Regions from separate parts of the Mangrovibacter phragmitis genome, predicted to be linked through region 2. Evidence: predicted binding sites of a transcription regulator. Region 2 holds the regulator's gene; the other holds the start of a gene.
The links. Region 2 encodes PurR, which represses purine synthesis genes. Its sites were predicted from a motif close to CANGCAAACGTTTGCNTG; they were not measured.
Positions count from the first base shown of each region.

Region 1: a site for PurR is predicted at 2,630-2,647, ahead of gltB (glutamate synthase large subunit). Genes of this name have one in related genera too.

Region 1 is NZ_CP134782.1:3,838,399-3,842,233, reverse strand. Features, by position in the region: gene gltB (glutamate synthase large subunit) at 1-2,598, opposite strand, end outside; gene MPHASIOC01_RS18650 (TIGR01212 family radical SAM protein) at 3,287-3,835, shown strand, end outside.
Region 2 is NZ_CP134782.1:1,126,160-1,129,994, forward strand. Features, by position in the region: gene punC (purine nucleoside transporter PunC) at 1-320, opposite strand, end outside; gene punR (DNA-binding transcriptional activator PunR) at 428-1,357, shown strand; gene purR (HTH-type transcriptional repressor PurR) at 1,354-2,379, opposite strand; gene MPHASIOC01_RS05415 (YnhF family membrane protein) at 2,672-2,761, shown strand; gene MPHASIOC01_RS05420 (MFS transporter) at 3,030-3,835, shown strand, end outside.

The DNA.
Region 1 (3,835 bases), 2.7 Mb from region 2:
GCCAATGGACATCGCTGCAGTATCAAAGCGTTTGAACAGCTCGGTTGCCGGTTCCACATGCTCAATATTGACAGCGTCACCTTGTGGGGTGATTGACAGCAAATCACGCAACGTGGCAGCAGGGCGCTCATTAACCAGTTTGGCATACTCCTGGTAATCAGAATATTCACCGCTCTGTACTGCCTGTTGCAGTGTACGAACCACATCCGGGTTGTACGCATGGTATTCACCACCATGGACATACTTCAGCAAACCGCCTTGTTCCAGTGGTTTACGTGCCAGCCAGGCTCGCTTGGCCAGGTTAATAAGGTCTTGCTGGAAATCATTGAACCCGGCACCACCAATACGGCTGACCACCCCCTGGAAGCACTCACTGGCGACATCATCATGCAGGCCAACAGCTTCAAACAGTTTTGAACAGCGGTAAGAGGCGATAGTAGAAATGCCCATTTTGGACATTATCTTGTACAGCCCTTTGTTGATCCCGTTACGATAATTAAGCATCGCTGTACGGTAATCTTTCTCCAGCACGCCACCATCAACCAGTTTCGCCAGTGATTCATAGGCCAGATAAGGGTAGATAGCTGTAGCGCCAAAACCTAGCAGGACAGCAAAGTGGTGTGAGTCCCGGGCACTGGCTGTTTCCACAATAATGTTGGCATCACAGCGCAGGCTCTGGTCTACCAGACGAGTCTGGATAGCGCCAACAGCCATTGGTGCAGGAACTGGCAAACGCTCTTTAGAGATATTTCTGTCTGAAAGGACCAGCAAAACGGTTCCTTCGCGAACCATTTTTTCTGCCTGGTCGCACAACGCTTTGATAGTTTCTTCCAGAGAGGCTTTGGCCGGATCAAAGGTAATATCCAGCGTATCTGCACGGTAATGTTCTTCATCCAGCGAAGTCAGTTGCCGGAAATCAGAATAAAGCAGAATCGGTGACTTAAAGCTCAGGCGGTGTGCCTGGCCTTCCGCTTCGCAAAAGACATTCATCTCGCGGCCAATACTGGTCGCCAGTGACATGACATGGGCTTCACGCAGCGGGTCAATTGGTGGGTTGGTCACCTGCGCGAATTGCTGACGGAAATAGTCATAAATAATGCGGGGTTTGCTGGACAGTACGGCAAATGGCGTATCATCACCCATTGAGCCAACCGCTTCCTGGCCATTTTCACCCAACACGCGAATCACCTGATCCAGTTCTTCACTGCTGTAGTTAAATTGTTTCTGATAGCTACCCAGCAAGTCATCGCTTAATTCACGAGCTCCGACCTGGTCATCAGGCAAGTCTTCAAACGGTACCAGGCGGCGCACGTTGCGCTCCATCCACTCTTTATACGGATGGCGGCTTTTCAGGTCATCATCGGTTTCTGCTGAGTGCAGGATACGGCCGATACGCGTATCGATAACCATCAGTTCACCTGGGCCAACACGCCCTTTTTCAACTACTTCGTCGGGCTGATAATCCCAAATACCCACTTCAGAGGCACAGGTGATTAACTTGTCGGTTGTGATGACATAACGCGCCGGGCGCAGACCATTACGGTCAAGGTTACAGGCGGCGAAACGCCCGTCAGACATCACAATCCCCGCCGGGCCATCCCAGGGCTCCATATGCATGGAGTTAAAGTCAAAGAACGCACGCAGTTCAGGATCCATATTCGGGTTGTTCTGCCAGGCAGGTGGAACCAGTAAACGCATGGCACGAATAATGTCCATCCCACCACTTAGCAGCAGTTCCAGCATGTTATCCAGTGAACTGGAGTCCGAACCTGTTTCATTTACGAAGGGAGCGGCATCCTGCAGGTCAGGGATCAGTGGTGTTTTAAATTTGTAAGTACGTGCTTTTGCCCACTGACGGTTGCCTGTAATGGTATTGATTTCACCATTGTGTGCCAGGTAACGGAACGGCTGAGCCAGAGGCCAGCGTGGTACGGTGTTAGTTGAGAAACGTTGGTGGAACAGGCAAATAGCCGATTCCAGACGTAAATCAGCCAGGTCCAGGTAAAAACGCGGCAAATCAGCCGGCATACACAGACCTTTATAAATGTTCACCAGGTTAGACAGGCTGCAAACGTAGAATTCTTTATCGTTGAGCAGGCGCTGTTCAATACGGCGACGGGCAACAAACAGGCGGCGTTCCATATCACGCGGGCGCCAGCCTGCGGGAGCATTAACAAAAATTTGCTCAATACGTGGTAAAGAGGAGAGGGCGATTTCACCGAGTACACCTTCATTGGTCGGCACATCGCGCCAGCCAACAATTGAAAGTGTTTCCCGTTGCAATTCTTCTTCTACTACCTGACGGCTTGCCTGGGCCAGCGTATCGTCCTGGTTAAGGAACAACATGCCAACAGCATAGTTCTTCGCCAAACGCCATCCGCGCTCTTCCGCAACGATGCGGAAGAAGCGATCGGGTTTTTGTAGTAGCAAACCGCAGCCATCGCCGGTTTTACCATCGGCAAGAATTGCACCACGGTGCTGCATCCGGGCCAGTGCGTGGATTGCGGTACGCACTACCTTGTGGCTAGGTTCGCCTTCTATGTGGGCGATCAGGCCGAAACCACAGTTATCCCGTTCGAGGGATTTATCGTACAACATATCAGTGAACCTCCCCAGGCTCTACGGGATTCCCGAGACCGATTGCGTTAAGGCGTAACAGGGGACAGGCGACGGGGTGTGCATACTCAGTATGCGAGCCTCGCATGTCGCCCTCTTATCGACTCGACGTTTTACATCGGTGCACAAGTGTTGAGGACTTGCTTCAGAGGGAATCTCAATTACTGCATAAATATGATGAGCAGAGAACTCATCGAGAAAGCTTCCAGCGGACTTCCAAGTTAGCGAGAATCGCTACTCAGGTCAAATGGCATTCTTATTTATGCAAAAAAGAATGGAAAGTAACTTAACTATATAATATTAAATGGAAAAATAACTTTTTTACATTCAGTTTACCTAAGGGTGACCTTATGAGGAATGTGACCTGTATCACTGTGTAGTTGTGGGGGTGATGAGATTTGTCACTGGTTTTTTCTAAACTACCAGCATTTTTTACCTGGTGATGCTGTTTTTGTAATTGATGAAACTGTTTTTAGCTTGTGAAGAATTTTTGTCGAAAAATTAAATTCACATAAGGAAAAGTAATCGTCTGCGAAGTGAGTGAAAAAACGTTTATTGTGAATTGTTATTCATTTGAATAAAGGCAGCCAGGGCGCTTGATCCAGGTCATCGCCGTTGGTTGAGAAAAGTGGCAGTCTGTTGCCCTTACTAAGGGCGGCCTAACAGAATTATGCAGTTACAGAATTTAGTCAATATGTTTGGTGGTGATCTTTTTCGCCGCTACGGGCAAAAGGTACATAAATTGACTTTGCATGGCGGGTTCAGTTGCCCAAACCGCGATGGAACCATCGGGCGTGGGGGATGCACGTTTTGCAACGTCGCCTCTTTTGCTGATGAGGCGCAACAATATCATTCCATTGCAGAGCAACTCGCTGATCAGGCGCACCTTGTGAACCGTGCAAAACGCTATCTTGCTTATTTTCAGGCATACACCAGCACCTGGGCAGAGGTAGAAGTACTGCGTAATATGTACCAACAGGCAGTTGTACAGGCAAATATTGTAGGTTTATGTGTGGGAACACGCCCGGACTGTGTTCCGGAAGCTGTGCTGGATTTACTAAGTGGTTATGCGGCTCAGGGGTATGAAGTCTGGCTCGAGTTAGGGTTACAAACCGCACACGATAAAACATTGCATCGCATTAATCGTGGCCATGACTTTGCCTGCTACCAGCGAACAGCTCAACTGGCCCGCCAGCGCGGCCTGAAAGTCTGTTGTCAC
Region 2 (3,835 bases):
CCAACGGCCTGCATAAACCGCAAAACCAGAAATGCTGTTGGTGAAGTGACGAAAAAAATCCCGGCACAACTCAGTGCAAAAATCACCAGCCCGGTCAACAAAACAGGGCGGCGACCAAAATGGTCTGAGAGTGGGCCCCAAATTAACTGGGCCAGAGCGAAACCGGCGAGAAACACACTCAAACTGGCACTGATGGCAGACGGGGGAGCCCCCAGTGAGACCTGAATGGCACTAAACGCTGGCAGGTACATATCGGTTGCCAGAAAGCCCAGCATGCTTAGCCCTGCAAGCCAGGTAATAAAGAGACGGGAGGTACTCATGGTCAATCCTGATATAACAAAATTCGTGGCGTGAGTGTAAAAAGTGCATCCATCTTTGTGAAACGCTAAAATTTGCTTATTCCTTTCAAAATTTTTGCAGGCAGGTTATGTGGTCAGAATATGCACTTGAAGTGGTGGATGCCGTCGCTCGCAATGGCAGTTTTAGCGGCGCTGCCCAGGAGTTACACCGTGTACCTTCGGCAATCAGTTATACAGTGCGACAACTGGAATCCTGGCTGTCGGTCGAACTGTTTGAACGCCGCCATAAAGATGTAGAACTGACTGCCGCTGGCCGGTGTTTTTTACAGGAAGGTCGCAGTGTTATCAAAAAAATGCATGAAACACGCCTGCAGTGCCAGCAGATAGCGAATGGCTGGCGTGGTTCACTGGCTATTGCGGTCGACACCATTGTCCGTCCGGCAAGAACCCGTCAGTTGGTGCAGGATTTTTATCATCAATTCCAGGATGTGGAGTTGCATGTACGGCCGGAAGTGTTCAATGGTGTGTGGGATGCGCTGGCAGATGGGCGGGTCGAACTGGCGATTGGCGCGACACAGGCTGTGCCTGTCGGTGGGCGGTACGGCTTTCGTGATATGGGGAGCATGGCATGGCGTTGTGTGGTCGCTGCATCGCACCCGCTTGCGCAGATGACAGGTTTTATTGGCGATGACGTACTTCGCCAGTGGCCATCTCTGGTTCTGGAAGATACCTCGCGTGAACTGCCTAAAAGGATAACCTGGCAACTCAGTAATCAGCGTCGGATAGTGGTACCCGACTGGCAGTGTGGTTTTGCCTGCCTGAGTGAGGGCATCGGTATCGGCATGGTGCCGGCGCACATGGCACAGCCATTTATTGAACGCGGTGAATGGGTGAGTCTGCGGCTTGAAAATCCTTACCCCGATTCTGCCTGTTGCCTGACATGGCGGCAAAGTGATGCCTCGCCAGCTTTACAGTGGGTGCTGGATTATCTGGGAGATAGCGGCACTCTGAACAGTGAGTGGTTGCGGGAGCCGGGTCAACTCCCGCAGGATGATTAACGGCGATAATCCATGAACGGGCCATCAGCAACAGAACGACGTTCAATAAGGCGGGGATGAACCTCAATAGTCTGGGACTCTTCGCGCTTATTGATAATTCTGTCGAGCAGCATATTAAAAGCCGTCTCGCCGAGAGAATCTTTGGGCTGGTGAACCGTGGTCAGTGCCGGGGTAAAGTAACGCGCGTTGCGCACGTTATCGTAACCAATAATCGAGATATCCTGCGGCACACGCAGCCCCATTTCATCGGCAGCACAGATAGCCCCCATCGCCATTATATCTCCGCCACAAAACACAGCTGTTGGGCGTTGCGGACAGGTAAGGATTTGCTGCATAGCGTTGTAGCCAGACTCGGGTTCGAAATCGCCGTGAACAACCCATGACTCAGGGACATTGATACCGGCTTCGCTCATTGCTTTCATGAAGCCGGAAAGCCGTCCTGAGCCGGTGTTGCGTTCCAGTTGACCTGATATCACGCCAATTTCCCGGTGTCCACGCTCAATTAAATACCGGCCAGCCATGTAACCGCCTTCGAAGGCGTTATCAATGACAGAGTCGGTAAAATCTGCCCGTGCTTCACCCCAGTCCATAACCACCATCGGAATATGGCGGTACTCTTCCAGCATAGACAGCAGTTCCTGGGGATATTCTGAACACATAACCAGCAGGCCATCAACGCGCTTTTGCGCCATCATTGACAGGTAGGCTCGCTGCTTTTCAAAATTATTGTGCGCATTGCCGAGAATCAGTGTGTAGCCTTTGGCAAAACAGCTGTTCTCAACCGCTTCAATAATTTCAGCAAAATAGGGGGCCTCACTGCTCGTGGAAAGCAGACCAATAGATTTTGTGTGGTTCACTTTCAGGCTGCGTGCTACCGCGCTGGGTGAATAGTGCAGTTCTTTAATTGCTGCCCACACCGCATTACGGGTGTCTTCCGCAACAAAACGCGTTTTGTTAATAACGTGTGATACGGTTGTAGTGGAAACGTTTGCGCGTTTCGCGACGTCTTTTATAGTTGCCATTTGATGTCACTCCAGACCATACCCTAAACTCCTGAAATATAATTGGTTAAACGTTTGCCTGGGCTTATCCCTGTAAGCAACGAATTGGGTTGCCAGCATGCCGGGATTGCGACATAAAACGAAAAGGAGGGGATAGTGGCCGGTACGTAATAAGTCAGCGTGCGATTTTGTCTTATATTGAGTAAAAGTGGAAGTGCTAAAGCACATATCAAACTAAATCTTTAAGGATTTTACGGCCAAACTGTGTAAAAATGATCTACACCCACTTTTTACAGGGAATAAGGAATTAATCATGCCAACTGAATTGAGATATTCACTGACTACGACTGTTATTACCTTAGGTCTGATTGTTGCAACGGCGCTGATTGCCATCCTGCATTAAGGCCTGTACTGTTTTTACACAGTTATCGTTGCCCAGGCGGTGGCGTTGTTAGTTTTGTGCCTTACTGACAACTAATACACTATCGCCTGGCTGTTGCGTTTTTCTCCCTTTCTGCCCCGATACTACCTGCAGCACTGATTCTTTACCGTTTAGCAAAACTCTATTATCACTATTGCCACTTTTCAAAACGAAGTGTGACTGACATCATGTTTTCATCTTTTTTGTCTGTGCCTGCGTTGCTTTGCGCTGGCTAAAAATTGAGGTAGTGATGAAAGTCAATTTTCCATTACTCGCTCTCGCAGTAGGCGCTTTTGGGATTGGTACCACTGAGTTTTCACCTATGGGGCTGTTACCTGTTATTGCCGAAGGTGTGCATGTTTCGATTCCCGCAGCCGGGATGCTGATTAGCGCCTATGCCGTTGGGGTAATGATTGGCGCCCCTTTGATGACACTGTTGTTGTCGCGTTATTCACGGCGAAATGCCCTGGTTTTTCTGATGAGTATTTTTACTTTGGGTAATGTGCTCTCTGCTGTGGCTCCGGATTATGGCATGTTGATGTTTGCCCGTGTGATAACCAGCCTGAACCATGGGGCATTTTTTGGCCTGGGGGCTGTGGTGGCTGCCAGTGTTGTCCCCGCGAATAAACAGGCCAGTGCTGTCGCAACGATGTTTATGGGGCTGACGATTGCCAATATCGGTGGGGTGCCGGCGGCAACCTGGCTTGGACAGTATATTGGCTGGCGTATGGCTTTCCTGGGGATTGGTGCGCTGGGGCTGGTAGCCATGTTCAGTTTGTTTATGACAATTCCGGCTGGCATTCAGGGCCACAAGCCTGATGTGGCGAAGGAACTGAAGGTTCTTGTCCGACCTCAGGTACTGGCAGCACTGCTCACAACTGTCCTGGGTGCTGGCGCGATGTTCACGCTGTACACCTACATTGCTCCCGTACTTGAAACTATTACAGGCGCAACACCCGGGTTTGTCACGGCCATGCTGGTGCTTGTCGGTGTTGGCTTTTCTATTGGGAATTATTGGAGTGGGCGGTTAGCGGATAAATCAGTGACAGGCACGCT